3 regions of the Erwinia sp. HDF1-3R genome follow, and region 1 is predicted to be linked to each of the others. Evidence: riboswitches for the same ligand, from Rfam matches in the RefSeq annotation. Region 1 holds a riboswitch; each other region holds the start of a gene.
The links. A riboswitch is a leader RNA that binds a small molecule or an ion and turns the genes downstream of it on or off. The one in region 1 is predicted to bind thiamine pyrophosphate.
Positions count from the first base shown of each region.

Region 2: it holds a riboswitch for thiamine pyrophosphate, as region 1 does, so the genes downstream of both, AAGR22_RS03910 (hypothetical protein) here and thiC (phosphomethylpyrimidine synthase ThiC) in region 1, are expected to answer to the same signal.
Region 3: it holds a riboswitch for thiamine pyrophosphate, as region 1 does, so the genes downstream of both, thiB (thiamine ABC transporter substrate binding subunit) here and thiC (phosphomethylpyrimidine synthase ThiC) in region 1, are expected to answer to the same signal.

Region 1 is NZ_CP155071.1:307,868-313,280, forward strand. Features, by position in the region: partial or broken gene thiC (phosphomethylpyrimidine synthase ThiC) at 1-1,051, opposite strand, end outside; TPP riboswitch at 1,141-1,241, opposite strand; gene rsd (sigma D regulator) at 1,365-1,871, opposite strand; gene nudC (NAD(+) diphosphatase) at 1,955-2,728, shown strand; gene hemE (uroporphyrinogen decarboxylase) at 2,768-3,835, shown strand; gene nfi (deoxyribonuclease V) at 3,838-4,506, shown strand; gene AAGR22_RS01500 (YjaG family protein) at 4,572-5,162, shown strand; gene hupA (nucleoid-associated protein HU-alpha) at 5,351-5,413, shown strand, end outside.
Region 2 is NZ_CP155071.1:847,148-852,560, reverse strand. Features, by position in the region: gene nadR (multifunctional transcriptional regulator/nicotinamide-nucleotide adenylyltransferase/ribosylnicotinamide kinase NadR) at 1-2, opposite strand, end outside; gene radA (DNA repair protein RadA) at 216-1,595, opposite strand; gene serB (phosphoserine phosphatase) at 1,605-2,582, opposite strand; gene AAGR22_RS03915 (YtjB family periplasmic protein) at 2,698-3,369, shown strand; TPP riboswitch at 3,467-3,569, shown strand; partial or broken gene AAGR22_RS03910 (hypothetical protein) at 3,624-3,890, shown strand; gene AAGR22_RS03905 (ABC transporter ATP-binding protein) at 3,908-4,645, shown strand; gene AAGR22_RS03900 (ABC transporter permease) at 4,645-5,376, shown strand; gene AAGR22_RS03895 (ABC transporter substrate-binding protein) at 5,394-5,413, shown strand, end outside.
Region 3 is NZ_CP155071.1:945,536-950,948, reverse strand. Features, by position in the region: gene leuC (3-isopropylmalate dehydratase large subunit) at 1-234, shown strand, start outside; gene leuD (3-isopropylmalate dehydratase small subunit) at 246-851, shown strand; gene AAGR22_RS04255 (sugar efflux transporter) at 910-2,088, opposite strand; gene sgrR (HTH-type transcriptional regulator SgrR) at 2,347-4,008, shown strand; TPP riboswitch at 4,044-4,173, shown strand; gene thiB (thiamine ABC transporter substrate binding subunit) at 4,216-5,202, shown strand; gene thiP (thiamine/thiamine pyrophosphate ABC transporter permease ThiP) at 5,178-5,413, shown strand, end outside.

The sequences.
Region 1 (5,413 bases):
TCAGGCGTTTCGCCGTCATGGGCACATAGCGCAGCAGGACGCCTGCGTGGATCGTGAAGTAGTCCACGCCCTGTTCCGCCTGTTCCAGCAGGGTGTCGCGGAAAATCTCCCAGTTCAACGCTTCCGCCACGCCGTTGACCTTCTCCAGCGCCTGATAGATGGGCACGGTGCCGATGGGTACCGGGCTGTTACGCAGGATCCACTCGCGCGTTTCGTGAATATTACGACCGGTGGAGAGATCCATGACCGTGTCGGCTCCCCAGCGCGCTGACCAGACCAGCTTCTCGACCTCTTCCTCAATGGAGGAGCTGACCGCTGAGTTGCCGATATTGGCGTTAATTTTGACCAGGAAATTGCGGCCGATAATCATTGGCTCGGATTCAGGATGATTGATGTTGGCAGGAATGATGGCGCGCCCGGCGGCGACCTCCTGCCGCACAAATTCCGGCGTGATGTCCTGCGGCAGATGCGCACCGAAGCTGTTGCCCGGATGCTGCTGGCGAAGCACCTCACCGCGAATGCGCTCGCGACCCATATTCTCTCGCAGCGCAATAAACTCCATCTCCGGCGTGATCCTGCCCTGTCGGGCATAGTGCAGCTGGGTGACGCAGTGGCCGGGCATCGCCCGTCGGGGGAGGGGACGGTGTTCGAAGCGCAGGTGATCCAGCCCTTCATCGGCGAGACGCTGCTGCGTGTAGGCTGAGCTGAGCGTCTCAATCGTTTGCGTGTCGGCGCGTTCACCAATCCAGCCCTCGCGTAACCGGGGCAGGCCCGCATGAACATCAATGCTGGCCTCTGGATCGCCATAGGGGCCGGCAGTGTCATAAACCGGCACGGGCTCATTATCTTCATATCGGGGGGCGTCTTTGCTGCCGCCGACTCGGGTTTGACTGAGCTGGATTTCACGCAGGGGAACGCGAATATCGGGACGTGATCCCTCAAGCCAGATGCGCGTTGAGTGAGGAAAGGCGGTGCCCTGGAGGGAGTCGATAAACTGTTGAGCCTGCGCGCGCTGTTCGCGGCGGGTGGTTTTCTTTTCAAGGTCAGACATAGCATGTTCCTGATAAATCGGGAAAAGATGCTTGTCCGGAGTTCGGAGGAGTAAGCGCAAAGTGTGGGTAAACAGCAGCACACCCTGACTGAAAAGTTACTCTTGTTCCCTACGCAGGTATTAACCTGGTCAGGTTCCGCGGATCCCGAATTAACGGTCTCAGCCCCTAAGGGCACTCCGACAAGAAGAATTCTGGTCTCCCGGAGGGAGAACCAGAACGGCGGTAACGGCGGCGGCCGCGCGTTACGCCATTGCCCCCTCAGCATAGGGGGCCTTTTTTGAAACTACAAGGATTTTACAAACGGATAACGTTTCAGGCGGGACGGGCCAGGGCAGAATCGTTAGCGGCCGGTGGGGTATCCGCCTGCTTGTCCAGCGCCAGCTGTATAAACTTATCTTCCAGCGTGAAGCGGGCTTCCAGCGCTTCGCCCACTTCAGAAAGCGCGTTCTGGAACTCAAGATAGTTATCGTGATCGATAGCCGTTTCCAGATGAGTATCATAAACCTGCATAATCTCAGCCGTGTTCGCCTGAAGCGCCGGATAGATCAGCGCGGCCTTAGCCAGCTGCTCGCTGCCTTTCATCTCTTCGATAAAGCGCTCGTACACCGTAAAGTGACCAGTGGAGAGATAATCGACCAGACGCTGACAAAAGGTATCCAGTGCGTTTTCATCGAGCGGAGTATGGGATTCCTTGTTAGGCTTAATGCCAACCATTTGATAATAGGCAACCAGTAACTGCTTGCGGGATTGCAGACAAAAGTCCACCAGGCCACTACACCCGGCAACGCGTGCGGTCAGGACTTCTAGTTGGTTGAGCATGTGTGACTCCGAAAGTGATATTTTAAGTGCCCGATCCCAATCCCGTTACGCAGAAAGCCGATTTAGCTGAGGATGTGCAATTTATGGAAGTTGAGATTTCAAGCGTAGACGCTGGCTGGTGGGTTGTCAGTCACGAACATAAACTATGGCTGCCGAAAGGTCAATTGCCGCAGGGAAGTGCGCAGGAATTAGGCCTGGTTGGGTCAAAAGCTATGCGGATCGGTGAATGGCAGGGCGAGCCGGTGTGGCTGATACGCGATAGCCGTCCGAATGAGATGGGCACTCTGCGACAGATCCTCGACGGCGATGTCGGCCTGTTCCAGCTGGCGGGGCGCGGGATCCAGCTGGCTGAGTTCTACCGCTCTCATAAGTGGTGCGGCTACTGCGGGCATGAAATGCACTCAAGCAAAACCGAGTGGGCCAGCCTGTGCGGTCACTGCCGGCAGCGATACTATCCGCAGATTGCCCCCTGCATCATTGTCGCCATTCGTCGCGGCAAGGAGATCCTGCTGGCGCAGCATACTAAGCACCGCAACGGCATCTACACCGTGCTGGCCGGGTTTGTCGAAGTGGGTGAAACGCTGGAGCAAACCGTCGCGCGTGAAGTCATGGAGGAGAGCGGGTTAAAAGTGAAAAATCTGCGCTATGTCTCCTCTCAGCCATGGCCGTTTCCCCAGTCGCTGATGATGGCATTTATGGCCGACTATGAAAGCGGTGACATACACATTGATCCCAAAGAGCTGCTGGATGCGGCCTGGTATCACCATGAGGCGCTGCCCCAGCTTCCACCGCCCGGTACCGTGGCGCGGCGGCTGATCGAGGATACCGTGGCGCTTTGCCGCGCTGAAGCGGAATGAATGTTATACTGTGCGCCTGATTTTGAGAGAGCGTTTAAGATGAGTGAACTGAAGAACGACCGTTATCTGCGCGCCCTGCTGCGCCAGCCTGTGGATGTGACCCCGGTATGGATGATGCGCCAGGCCGGACGCTACCTGCCAGAATATAAGGCGACCCGTGCCATCGCCGGTGATTTTATGTCGCTGTGCAAAAATGCCGAGCTGGCCTGCGAAGTCACGCTACAGCCGCTGCGTCGCTATCCGCTGGATGCGGCGATCCTGTTCTCCGATATTCTTACCATCCCCGACGCCATGGGGCTGGGCCTGTGGTTTGAGGCGGGAGAAGGCCCCCGTTTTTCCTCACCGATCACCTGCCGCGCTGATGTTGAGAAGCTGCCGGTGCCCGACCCGGAGCAGGATCTGGGCTATGTGATGAATGCGGTGCGCACTATCCGTAAAAACCTGAAGGGTGAAATACCGCTGATAGGTTTCTCCGGCAGCCCCTGGACGCTGGCCACCTACATGGTTGAAGGGGGCAGCAGCAAAGCCTTCACCAAACTGAAAAAAATGATGTATGCCGAGCCTGAAACCCTGCATCTGATGCTGGATAAGGTGGCCGACAGCGTCACGCTCTACCTGAACGCCCAAATACGTGCCGGTGCGCAGTCGGTGATGATATTCGACACCTGGGGCGGGGTACTGACGGGACGGGACTATCTTGAATTCTCCCTGCACTATATGCACAAAATCGTGGACGGCCTGATCCGTGAGAATGACGGACGCCGCGTGCCGGTCACCCTGTTTACCAAAGGCGGCGGCCAGTGGCTGGAAGCGATGGCAGCTACCGGCTGCGACGCGCTGGGGCTGGACTGGACCACCGATATCGGCGACGCCCGCCGCCGCGTGGGTGATAAAGTTGCCCTACAGGGGAATATGGATCCGTCTATGCTTTACGCGTCCCCTGCGCGTATCGGGCAGGAGGTCGCGGGCATCCTGGAAGGGTTTGGCCACGGCAATGGACACGTATTCAACCTGGGTCACGGGATCCATCAGGATGTTCCACCCGAGCATGCTGGCGCTTTCATTGACTCAGTACATCGACTTTCACGGCCATATCACCAGGACTAACCATGGACATTGCAGCATTACGTCAGGAGCAACTTGAACGCGCGGCAGAAGTGCAGCAGGAAGATGACTTTGAAGTAATGCCGCCGCGCTATATAGGCGGTGCCGATGTCGGTTTTGAACAGGGGGGCGAGGTTACGCGCGCTGCCCTGGTTATTCTGGAATATCCGTCGCTCAGGCTGGTGGAGCATCGCGTTGCCCGTATCGCGACGACGATGCCCTATATTCCGGGGTTCCTTTCATTCCGTGAATATCCTGCGCTGCTCGCGGCGTGGCAGCAGCTTGAGCTAAAGCCAGACCTGCTGTTCGTTGATGGGCAGGGCATTGCGCACCCGCGCCGCCTTGGCGTCGCCAGCCATTTCGGCCTGCTGGTGGATGTCCCAACCATTGGCGTGGCAAAAAGCCGCCTGTGTGGCAAGTTTGAGCCGCTGGATGACGAGCCGGGGACAACACAGCCGCTGATCGACAAAGGCGAGCAAATTGGCTGGGTATTGCGCAGCAAGCGCCGGTGTAACCCCCTCTTTATCTCGCCGGGGCATCGCGTTAGCCAGACGACGGCGCTCAGCTGGGTGGAAACCTGTCTGAACGGCTACCGGCTGCCCGAACCGACGCGCTGGGCTGATGCCGTGGCCTCACGGCGACCTGCTTTTATGCGCCTTCAGGAGCAGGGTTAACGGTGTGACGCGCGGTCTTTTCGGTTACACTGCTGGCCGCGCACTTCTGTTTAAGAGATCTCAACATGTTACGTAATCCGATTCACCTGCGTCTGGAAAAGCTGGAAAGCTGGCAGCACGTTACTTTTATGGCCTGTCTGTGCGAACGTATGGCCCCCAACTATCGGGCGTTTTGCGATCGTACAGGATTCGGTGAAGGGCAGCTGTATCGCCGCATCCTCGATCTGGTCTGGGAAACGCTGCTGGTAAAAGATGCTAAGGTGAATTTTGACTCACAGCTCGAGAAGCTGGAGGAAGCGATACCCAACGCTGAAGATTACGATCTCTACGGCGTGTATCCGGCCATTGATGCCTGCGTCGCACTGAGTGAACTGCTGCACTCTCGTCTGAGCGGTGAAACGCTGGAGCATGCGATCGCCGTAAGCGATGCCTCCGTGACGACCGTTGCGATGCTGGAAATGACCCAGGCTGAACGGGAAATGACCGACGAAGAGCTTAAAGAGAATCCCGCAGTTGAAGAAGAATGGGACATCCAGTGGGAGATTTTCCGCCTGCTCAGTGCCTGCGAAGAGAGGGACCCCGAACTGATAAAAGGACTGCGAGCTGACCTGCGTGAATCAGGGATCAGTAATATCGGTATAAATTTTCAGCAGTAAGGCGATAAAACGTGACTTCAGGCCTGATTTGTAGCGCCAGGAGGCTTCACATCCGCCCCCAGTCTGGTCTACATTTGGGGGGCTGAAAAAAGTGGCTATCGGTGCGTGTATGCAGGAGAGTGCCAGAAACTGGTTTTTCCCTCGCACTCGATGCTTAGCAAGCGATAAATACACTGTAAGGATAACTTATGAACAAGACTCAACTGATTGATGTAATTGCTGACAAAGCGGACCTGTCTAAGACCCAGGCT
Region 2 (5,413 bases), 540 kb from region 1:
ATCAAATGCCTCCTGCATAAAGGGCGGCATCAGTTCCGCCCTCAGATGATAGTACGTTCAGCTATCCGGGCGAACCCGCCTCACCGATCGCAATTACGTTCAACTGTCCAGACGAACCAGCCTGACCGATAGTAATACGTTCAACTGTCCAGGCGAACCTGCCTGACCGATAGTAATACGTTCAGCCGTCAGGGGGAATTGCCCGGTCCGAACGGTTACAGGTCGTCCAGTATCGCCAGCGCGTCGGCGAGCTTTTTCACGCCATAGACTTTCATATTTTCCGGCGGCCTCTTCGGCACGTTAGCAGCAGGGACAATCGCGCGCCGGAAGCCATGCTTCGCCGCCTCAGAGATACGCTCCTGCCCGCTTGGCACCGGACGGATCTCGCCCGCCAGCCCGACCTCGCCGAATACCACCAGGTCATGAGGTAGAGGGCGATCGCGCAGGCTGGAGACCATCGACAGCATCAGCGCCAGGTCGGCACTGGTTTCGGTGACCTTGACGCCGCCAACCACATTAACAAACACGTCCTGGTCCGCCATCTGTAGCCCGCCGTGACGGTGTAAAACCGCCAGCAGGATCGCCAGTCGGTTCTGCTCCAGGCCAACAGCAACGCGCCGGGGGTTGCCCATCATCGAGTGATCCACCAGCGCCTGAATTTCCACCAGCAGCGGGCGCGTGCCTTCCCACAGCACCATGACCGAACTGCCGGAGGTCACTTCATCACCGCGGCTCAGGAAGATAGCCGACGGGTTGCTTACCTCACGCAGCCCCTGCTCGGTCATGGCGAAGACGCCCAGCTCATTCACCGCACCGAAACGGTTTTTATGGCTGCGCAATGTACGAAAGCGTGAATCGGCATCGCCATCCAGCAGTACCGAGCAGTCGATACAGTGCTCAAGCACCTTTGGCCCCGCAAGAGAACCATCTTTGGTCACATGACCCACCATCACAATCGCCACGCCGCGCGTTTTGGCGAAGCGGGTCAGATAGGCTGCCGTTTCCCGCACCTGGGCGACGCTGCCGGGCGATGACTGGATATCGGCCATATGCATCACCTGAATGGAGTCGATCACCATCAGCCTCGGCTGCTCCTGATCGGCAATCTGGCAGATCTGCTCGATGCTGGTTTCCGACAGCATATTGAGATTTTCAGTGGGCAGCCCCAGCCGGTGGGCGCGCATCGCCACCTGCTGAAGAGACTCTTCGCCGGTGACGTAGAGGGTCTTCATTCCCTCGGAAAGTTTGCACAGCGTTTGCAGCAGCAGGGTACTTTTGCCCGCGCCGGGACTACCGCCGATGAGAATCGCGCTGCCTGGCACCACCCCGCCGCCCAGTACCCGGTCAAATTCTTTGAAGCCGGTGCTGAAACGCGGTAGCGCTTCAAGGCTGATCTCAGACAGCTTCTGCACGCGGCTGGTGCCTGCGCTGCCCGCATAGCCCATGCGCTCATTACGCGCCACGGTGGGCGAGGCAGAGAGGCGAACTTCAGTAATGGTATTCCACGCCTGGCAGGCGCTGCACTGCCCCTGCCAGCGTGGGTAATCTGCGCCACATTCGTTACAGACAAAGGCGCGCTTCACCGCTTTGGCCAAATCGCCTCCTTAACGCTCATCAGAGATCAGGCTGCCGCTGAGAATACAGAACACGCCCATCAGGTCGGCGTGACGAATGGTCACCGCCGTTTGTTCATTGACTTTCGGTTTGGCGTGATAGGCAATACCCAGTGCAGATGCCTTGATCATCAGCAGATCGTTTGCCCCGTCGCCGATGGCGACGGTCTGATCGTCGGCGATTTCAAAGCGTTCAGCCAGCTTAAGCAGCGTATCGGCCTTGTAGCGGGCATCCACAATATCGCCCAGCACCTCACCCGTCAGCCTGCCGTCGCGGATTTCCAGCACGTTAGCGGCAATAGCAGAGAGATGGAGTCTGTCCCGCAGATATTCGGCAAAGAAGGTAAAGCCGCCGGAGGCGATCGCCACGTGCCAGCCCAGCGCCTGGAGTTTTTCCACCAGCTGCGTCAGACCCGGCATCAGCGGCAGCTGGTCACGCACCTGAACCAGGATGTTGGCATCCGCATCTTTCAGCGTGGCAACGCGCTGGCGCAGGCTGGCAGCGAAATCAAGTTCGCCGCGCATCGCCCGCTCCGTCACTTCCGCCACCTGCTCGCCGCAGCCTGCCAGCTTTGCGATTTCATCAATGCACTCCACTTCTATCGCGGTAGAGTCCATGTCCATGACCAGCAGTCCGGGCGTTTTCAGGTGCGGAATTTTCCCCAGCGGGGCGACGTCCAGGCCCGCTTCATGGGCCAGACGTGTGGCGAGCGGAGTCAGTGAGCCCGCCAGGCGCACGACCTGATACTGATCAACGCACCAGGCGCTGACGATAACCATCGCTGCACCCAGCTGATGCTGGAGCGCCGTAAGGCTGGCTTTATCAAGCTTGCGGCCGTACAGAAGCCAGCCGGTGCGGCCAGCGCGGTAATCCAGCGGCATGACTTCATCACCGCTAAGAGAGAGAGGTAACCCCGGCCAGAGAGAGACATCGGAAGGCAGGTCGCACCAGGTCAGACTATTTGGCATTACAGCTCCTGTAGGGACATATTAACCACGCAAGAGGCTACCCTGTCAGCCCCGGTTCTGGCAACATAAAGCGAAGAGGCGGACGGCGTTCGTTGAAAAAATATGAAGGGTGAAGATGGCAAAGGCCAGATTAAAATTCCGACTACACCGTACGGCGATCGTGCTGATCTGCCTCACTCTGCTGGTGATGCTGATGCAGGGTGCCTCATGGTTCAGTCTGGGTCATCAGATGGCCCGTTCAGCGCAGGTCGAGGAGCTGGCCCGAACGCTGACGCGACAGGTTGCCTGGAGCCTGACGCCGCTGATGGAAAACAGCGATGATAACCGGCAGAAAATTACCGAGGCCATTGCGCTGCTGACTACGGACAGCCGCATTCTTGATGCCTCGGTCTACGACGACAACGGTGCGCTGCTGGCTCACAGCGGGGAAACCATTAACGTGCGCGATCGGCTGGCGCTGGATGGCCATCGCGCGGGCAGCTACTTCAATCATCAGATCGTGCAGCCGCTGGATACCCCCGATGGTCCGCGCGGCTTCCTGCGCGTCACGCTGGACACTCATGTGCTGGTCACCGAATCCCGTCAGGTGGATAACACCACCAATATTCTGCGTCTGATGATGCTGCTGGCGCTGGCTATCGGCATTATTCTCAGCCGGACGCTGCTGCGCACCCGCCGCACCCGCTGGCAGCAGTCGCCCTTTCTGCTTACCGCCAACCATCCGGTAAGAGAGGATGATGAGGATGAGAGCAGCGAAAGCCCATCGTCACCAGAGAACCTAAAATAGCGGAAATGGGGCCTGCACGGAGCCGTTAACCGACAGGTTCCCCCGCGTTACTGTCCTTGTTACGGCGTTGTAATCAAAAATAAAATATCGTATAACAGTCTGCTCCGAGGGGTGTCCAGTAATGGGCTGAGATGGCGTAAGCCGAACCCTTTGAACCTGATCTGGGTCATGCCAGCGAAGGGACGGGTTGGCACTGATCAATTGCCTGTTCACACTTCTGCGTGTCCGGATCTCCACCTATTTTCGGAGGTTCAGTGTCTCATCTACCCATCCCTGATTTCAGCCAGGGCCTGTATGGTCGTCTTCGCCAGCATGCGGGCGCAGAGTGGCAGCACTATGTTAATCACCCCTTCCTGCAACAGCTGGCTTCCGGCACGCTTCCCCATGCCGCTTTCCGCCGTTATCTGACGCAGGATTATCTGTTTCTCATCCACTATGGCCTGCTGGTCAGCAAACTGCGCACCCTGCCAGAGATGCGCGCGGCGTCCACGTCTCTCAATATCCTGTGGCAAATGGGGCTGAACGCGGCGTCAGAAACGTGAGCGGCGCACGACCACCGGGCATTGCCTGTCGCAATCTTGGCCTTAGCTTTGGCCAGCGCACCATTTTCCAACATCTCAGCGTTGATATCGCGCCAGGCAGCTTTGTGGCGCTGCTCGGTGCCAGCGGCAGCGGCAAGACCAGCCTGCTGAAAATCATCGCTGGCCTCGCGGCTCCCGACGCAGGTACGGTCAGCGGCAGCGATGGGCTCCCCCTGGCGGGCCGTATCGCCTGGATGGGCCAGAGAGATCTGCTCTATCCCTGGCTGACGGTGATGGATAACATCATGCTGGGCGCTCGTCTGCGGGGAGAAAAAGGCGATCGGGAATGGGCCACCCATCTGCTGGAGCGGGTCGGATTAAGCGGTCATGGGAAAATGCTGCCTGCGGCACTCTCCGGTGGGATGCGCCAGCGCGCCGCCATTGCGCGCACGCTGTATGAGCGTCGCCCGGTCGTGCTGATGGATGAACCCTTCTCCGCGCTGGATACGCTCACGCGGGCCAAAATCCAGACGCTGGCCGCCGAGCTGCTGGTGGATAATACCGTGCTGTTGATCACCCACGATCCCATGGAAGCCTGCCGCCTCAGCCATCGCCTGCTGGTGCTGGCGGGTTCCCCCGCCCACATTGATGACAGTCACACCCTGGTCGGGCAGCCTCCGCGCGCGCCGGACGACCCTAATCTGTTAACCAGTCAGGGTGAACTGATGCGACAGCTGGTGAGGGCCGCAGAATGATGCGGGGAGGTGTGATCTTTTGCGGTTTGCTCCTGCTGTGGTGGCTGGCAACCTTAAGCACTATTCCGGCGTTCCTGCTGCCCTCGCCTGCGGCGGTTGCCTGCGCACTTTGGAACAACCTGAGCTATCTGGCCTGGCACAGTCTGATCACCGCCTCAGAGGTGCTAAGCGGCTTAGTGCTCGGTGTCCTGCTGGGCACGCTGCTGGCGCTCTGTATGACCTTTTCGCCCCGGCTCCAGCGCTGGCTGATGCCCGTCGTATTGACTAGCCAGGCCATCCCCGTCTTCGCGCTGGCGCCGCTGCTGGTGCTGTGGTTCGGCTTCGGGCTGAGCGCTAAGGTGGCGATGGCCGTGCTGGTGATCTTCTTTCCGGTGACCTCCGCGTTCTATGACGGCCTCCGTCGGGTTAACAATGACTGGCTTGACCTTGCCCGAACGATGGGTGCCACGCGCCGGGCACAGCTGCTGCATGTCCGGCTGATGGCCGCGCTACCCGCCTTCGGCAGCGGTCTGCGGATGGCCGCTGCCGTCGCCCCCATCGGCGCGATTATTGGCGAATGGGTCGGTTCGGCAGAGGGGCTGGGGTACGTGATGCTTAACGCCAACGCCCGAATGCAGACCGATATCTGCTTTGCCGCGCTGTTCATTCTGGTACTGATGACCGTATTACTCTGGGTAGCGATTGATGCGCTGCTCCACCGCCTGATCCGTTGGGCGCCCGAAAATAGCTAATCAAGGAATCATTAACGGTGAAAAATACCCTGTGCGG
Region 3 (5,413 bases), 640 kb from region 1:
CTGCCCGGCTGTTCGATGTGTCTGGCGATGAATAACGACCGCCTCAGCCCCGGCGAACGCTGCGCCTCTACCAGTAATCGTAACTTCGAAGGGCGTCAGGGCCGCGGGGGGCGGACGCACCTCCTGAGTCCGGCCATGGCGGCAGCGGCAGCGGTAGCGGGTCACTTTGCCGATATTCGCGACCTGCCCGACTCGGCGGCAACCGCTACCATCCCAATGCAGTTATTACCTTAAGGAGAAGCGCAGTGGCCACTCAATTTACCCGGCATACCGGCGTCGTGGTGCCGATCGATATCGCCAATGTCGATACCGATGCCATTATCCCTAAGCAGTTTCTGCAAATGGTCACCCGGACCGGGTTTGGGCGTAATCTTTTCTACGACTGGCGCTATACGGATGCCGCCGGGCAAATCCCCAATCCGGACTTCGTGCTGAACAAGCCTGAGTTTGCCGGTGCCAGTATTATGCTAACCCGTGAAAACTTTGGCTGCGGCTCGTCGCGGGAACACGCCCCCTGGGCGCTGGCGGACTATGGCATTCGGGCGATTATCGGCAGCGACTTCGCGGACATTTTCGCTAATAACGCCTTCAACAATCAGCTACTGCTGGTTTCGCTCAGGGAAGAAGAGGTTGACGCGCTGTTCCAGCAGGTTGCCGCTCAGCCCGGCATCCGCTTTACCGTTGACCTTGAACGGCAGCAGGTGGTTGCCGGGGTGCAGCAGTATGCCTTCAGCATTGACGGCTTCCGCCGCCACTGCCTGCTCAACGGGCTGGATAATATTGGCCTGACGCTACAGCACGACGCGGAAATTTCAGCTTATGAAGCTCAGCAGCCGGCCTTTCTGCGCTAAATAGCCGTACTCACTGGCGCATGACGCAGCCGGGTACGCTTCTGCGCGCCCGGCCGCGCTACACGTCTTTCACCCTGGCAGACATCACCAGCGACGCCAGCAGCAGGGCAAGCGCCGCCCAGTAGACCGAGTAGTGGCCAAAGTTTTCAGCCATGACGCCCTGGAGCACCCCGGCCATAATCACCCCGGTAGAGATACTGTTGGTAAACAGCGTGGTTGCGGCACCCGGCCTGCCGGGCATCAGGTCCTGGAACCAGAGCATGCCTATCCCGGCCACGATGCCAATAAATATCGCGTTGAACAGCTGTAGCACCAGTAGCGCCGTGCGCGACTGAAACAGCACCATGCCGCCATAAAAAACAATACCGGCCACCAGCGCAAACAGCATCATCTTCCGCTTACCGAAGCGCTTAACGTAATATCCCGCCAGCAGCATCGCCGGGATCTCCAGCCCGGCCGCGACGCCCATCAGCAGTCCCGCAAGGCGATCCGGCAGCCCCAGCACGCTGCTGATATAAAGCGGCATATCAATGATATACATAGTGTTGCTGGTCCACATCAGCAGCGAGGCGATAAACAACAGCCTGATATCCAGATTCTTCCAGCCGCCAGTTTGGGTGATCGGCACCTCTGCGGGCTGCTCAACGCGTGGGACGGAGGGCAGCGTAAATGCGATCAGCGCCAGGCAAAGCACAAACAGCCCGGCGGCGATGATAAACATGGTGGTAAAGCCATAGTTAAGCGCCAGGGCAAAGGAGAGCGGCGGCCCAACGACCCATGCCAGCGACAGCTGCGCACGCATTACCGAGCTGAACATCACCACTTCCCGCGCCGAACTGTCAGCGTACTCGCGGGCGAGAGCAAAAATCTGCGGCATTGAGACGCTGGCGATCGCCGACAGCAGCACGCCGCAGGTGACCAGCGTCAGATAGTGGCGGTTAAACGCGAACAACAGCGCGTTCCCCACCGCCATCAGGCAGCAGAACATAATTAGCCTGCGCCGATCGCCGCGATTGTCCGAGCGTTTCGCCAGCAGCAGGCTGACGGCAATACCGGCCACGGCATTGATGGTATAAAACAGGCCAACCCACAGCGGGCTGACGTGGACTTCCCGACTCAGAAACAGGCTGAGCGTCGGTGCCTGTAGCGCGCCCGCCACCCCCACCATAAAAGAGACGGCCATAAAGGCAAGATAAACGGGGTTAACACCGCGACGACGCGTGAGAAGCGATTTCATACCTGGTCCTTCAACAACTAAAGGTCGACGCGGCACGCGTCAGACAAACAGGAAGCATAGGTTAAAAGTGGCACTAATGAAAAAAGCCAGCGGCTTTAAAAGCCCGCTGGCTGGTGAAATTGCACCATACTCAGATTCAAATTTCACAGATGGTCGAGCGCCATTCAGAGAATACCTCCCGCTCTTCCATCTTTTACCATTATCGCTTTAATATAGGGCACGAAAAACAGACAGCTTTCAGGCGAGAGTTCCCCTTTTATGTCTTCACCCCGCTTACAGCAGCAATTTATTCGTCTGTGGCAGAGCTGCGATGGACAGCCGCAGTCGACCACCCTCGGCGAACTGGCGGAGCAGCTGAGCTGTTCACGCCGGCATATGCGTAACCTGCTGAATGCAATGCAGCAGGCGGGCTGGCTGGCCTGGCAGGCGGAGCCGGGACGGGGAAAACGCGCCCGCCTGAGTTTTCTCTATACCGGTCTGATGCTTCAGCGGCAGCGGGCAGAAGAGCTGCTGGAGCAGGATCGTATCGACCAGCTTGTCCAGCTGGTTGGCGACAAAGACACCGTGCGGCAGATGCTTGTCTCCCACCTTGGCCGCAGCTTTCGTCAGGGAAAACACATCCTGCGCGTGCTCTATTACCGCTCCCTGCTGAATTTATTGCCGGGTACGCCGCTGCGTCGTTCTGAAACGCACCTTGCAAGACAGATCTTCAGCAGCCTGACGCGGATAAATGAGGAAAATGGGGAAATCGAACCGGATATCGCCCATCACTGGCAACAGGTATCCCCAACCCACTGGCGCTTCTTCCTGCGTCCCGCCATCCGCTTTCATCACGGACGGGAACTGGAGATGGCGGACGTGATCGGCACCCTGCAACGGGTACAGCCGCAGCCGCTCTACTCGCATATCCTGCGGATTGAATCATCTACGCCCTGGACGCTCGATCTCCATCTGGCCTATCCCGACAGCTGGCTCCCCTGGCTGCTGGGCAGCGTCAGTACCATGATCCTGCCGAACGAGTGGCCCACCCTGCCCCATTTTTCCCGCCAGCCGGTCGGCACCGGCCCCTATGCCGTGGTGGGCAATCAGCAGACCCGGCTGCGCATTAAGGCCTTTGACGACTACTTTGGCTACCGGGCGCTGATTGATGAAGTCAGTATCTGGGTACTGCCGGAAATCAGCGAGGAGCTGGTCTACTCAGGGGTCAAGCTACAGGGTTCGACGCTTGACGAAAAATCTGAGGAGAGCCGCCTCGAGGAGGGCTGCTACTTCCTGCTGTTCGATCAGCGTTCAGCGAACGGCCGCGATGAGCAGATCCGTCGCTGGGTGAGCAGTGTGCTAAACCCGATCGCCCTGCTCAACGGATCGGAGCCGGGCTACCAGCGCTACTGGTTTCCGGCTTACGGCCTGCTGCCACGCTGGCATCATCGCCGCGACATGGCACCGCTGGCAAAGCCCGATGGGCTGACCTCACTGACGCTCACCTGGTACAACGATCACATTGAGCACCAGGGCATCGCTAACACGCTGGCCCCGCTGCTGGCAGCACAGGGCGTTGAACTGCTGACCCGCCAGGTCGATTACGACACCTGGCACCGGGGAGATGCCGAAAGCGACATCTGGCTGGGCAGTGCTAATTTCACCCTGCCACTGGCGTTCTCGGTCTTCGCCCTGCTGTATGAGATCCCGCTGGTGCACCACTGTATCTCCATTAACTGGCAGCAGGATGTCCGGCGCTGGCGAGAAAACAGCCTGCCGCTGGCCGAATGGAGCCAGCAGCTGCTTGCAAGCGGTTATTTGCACCCCCTTTTTCACCACTGGCTGCTGCTGGAAGGCCAGCGCAGTATGCGCGGCGTACGGATGAATACGCTGGGCTGGTTCGACTTCAAATCTGCCTGGTTTGCACCGCCGGAATCATGACGCTTTCGCCCGGGCGGGGAAATCACTAGAATAGTCCGTTCTCAACGGGGTGCGAAAAACCACGCTCTTATCACGCTGCTCGCGCAGCCGTTTTTTTTCGCTGAGACAGACCCGTCGAACCTGATCCGGCTTGTACCGGCGTAGGGATTTGAGAGTATTCTCCCGCTCAGATCCTTTGCGACCCCCTAACCTGTTAAGGAACGCAAAGTGTTAAAAAAAGTGCTGCCCCTGCTGGTCCTGATCTCCCTCCCTGCGCTTGCGGCAAAGCCCCAGCTAACGGTCTATACCTACGACTCTTTTTCCGCCGAATGGGGCCCTGGCCCGGCGATTAAAAAAGCCTTCGAAGCGCGCTGCGGCTGCGAACTGAAATATGTTGCGCTGGAAGATGGCGTCTCGCTGCTCAACCGACTGCGGATGGAAGGCAAAAACAGCAAGGCCGACGTGGTGCTCGGGCTGGATAACAACCTGCTGGATGCCGCGCAGAAAACCGGCCTGTTTGCGCCCGCAAAGGTCGATACCCATAGCATAACCCTGCCTGGCGGCTGGCATAACAGCACTTTTGTGCCCTACGACTACGGCTGGTTTGCCTTCGTGTATGACAAGACCCGGCTGCAAAACCCACCGAAAAGCCTCAGGGAACTGGTCGACAGCGATCGTCCGCTTAGGGTCATCTATGAAGATCCGCGCACCAGTACGCCGGGCCTCGGGCTGCTGCTGTGGATGAAAAAGGTCTATGGCGACAGCGCGCCGCAGGCATGGCAGAAACTGGCGCAAAAAACCGTCACCGTCACCAAAGGCTGGAGCGAAGCCTATGGCCTGTTCCTGAAGGGAGAAGGCGATATGGTGCTGAGCTACACCACCTCCCCGGCTTATCATCTGATCGAAGAGAAAAAGAGCCAGTACGCGGCGGCGAACTTCCAGGAGGGGCACTACCTTCAGGTCGAAGTGGCCGGGCAGCTAAAGTCGAGCAGGCAGCCAGAACTGGCGCAGAAATTTATGCAGTTTATGCTGGATAAACCCTTCCAGCAGAGCATTCCCACCGGCAACTGGATGTATCCGGTGGTGAAAACCGCCCTGCCAGCCGGATTTGATACGCTGACCATCCCGGCGAAGACCCTGACGTTCACGCCGGAAGAGGTCGCCAGCCAGCGCAGCCAATGGATAAGTGAATGGCAACGCGCCGTCAGCCGCTGATCACCGGCTGGATGGTGCCTGGCGGTGTGGCCGCCACGCTGCTGGTTGCAGCGGCGCTGCTGGCCTTTACCGCGCTCTGGCAGAATGCTCCGGCGATAAACTGGCGTGACATCTGGGATGATGACTATCTCTGGCACGTCCTGCGCTTCTCCTTCGGGCAGGCGCTACTGTCGGCGGCGCTGTCGGTTATCCCCGCCATCCCCCTTGCCCG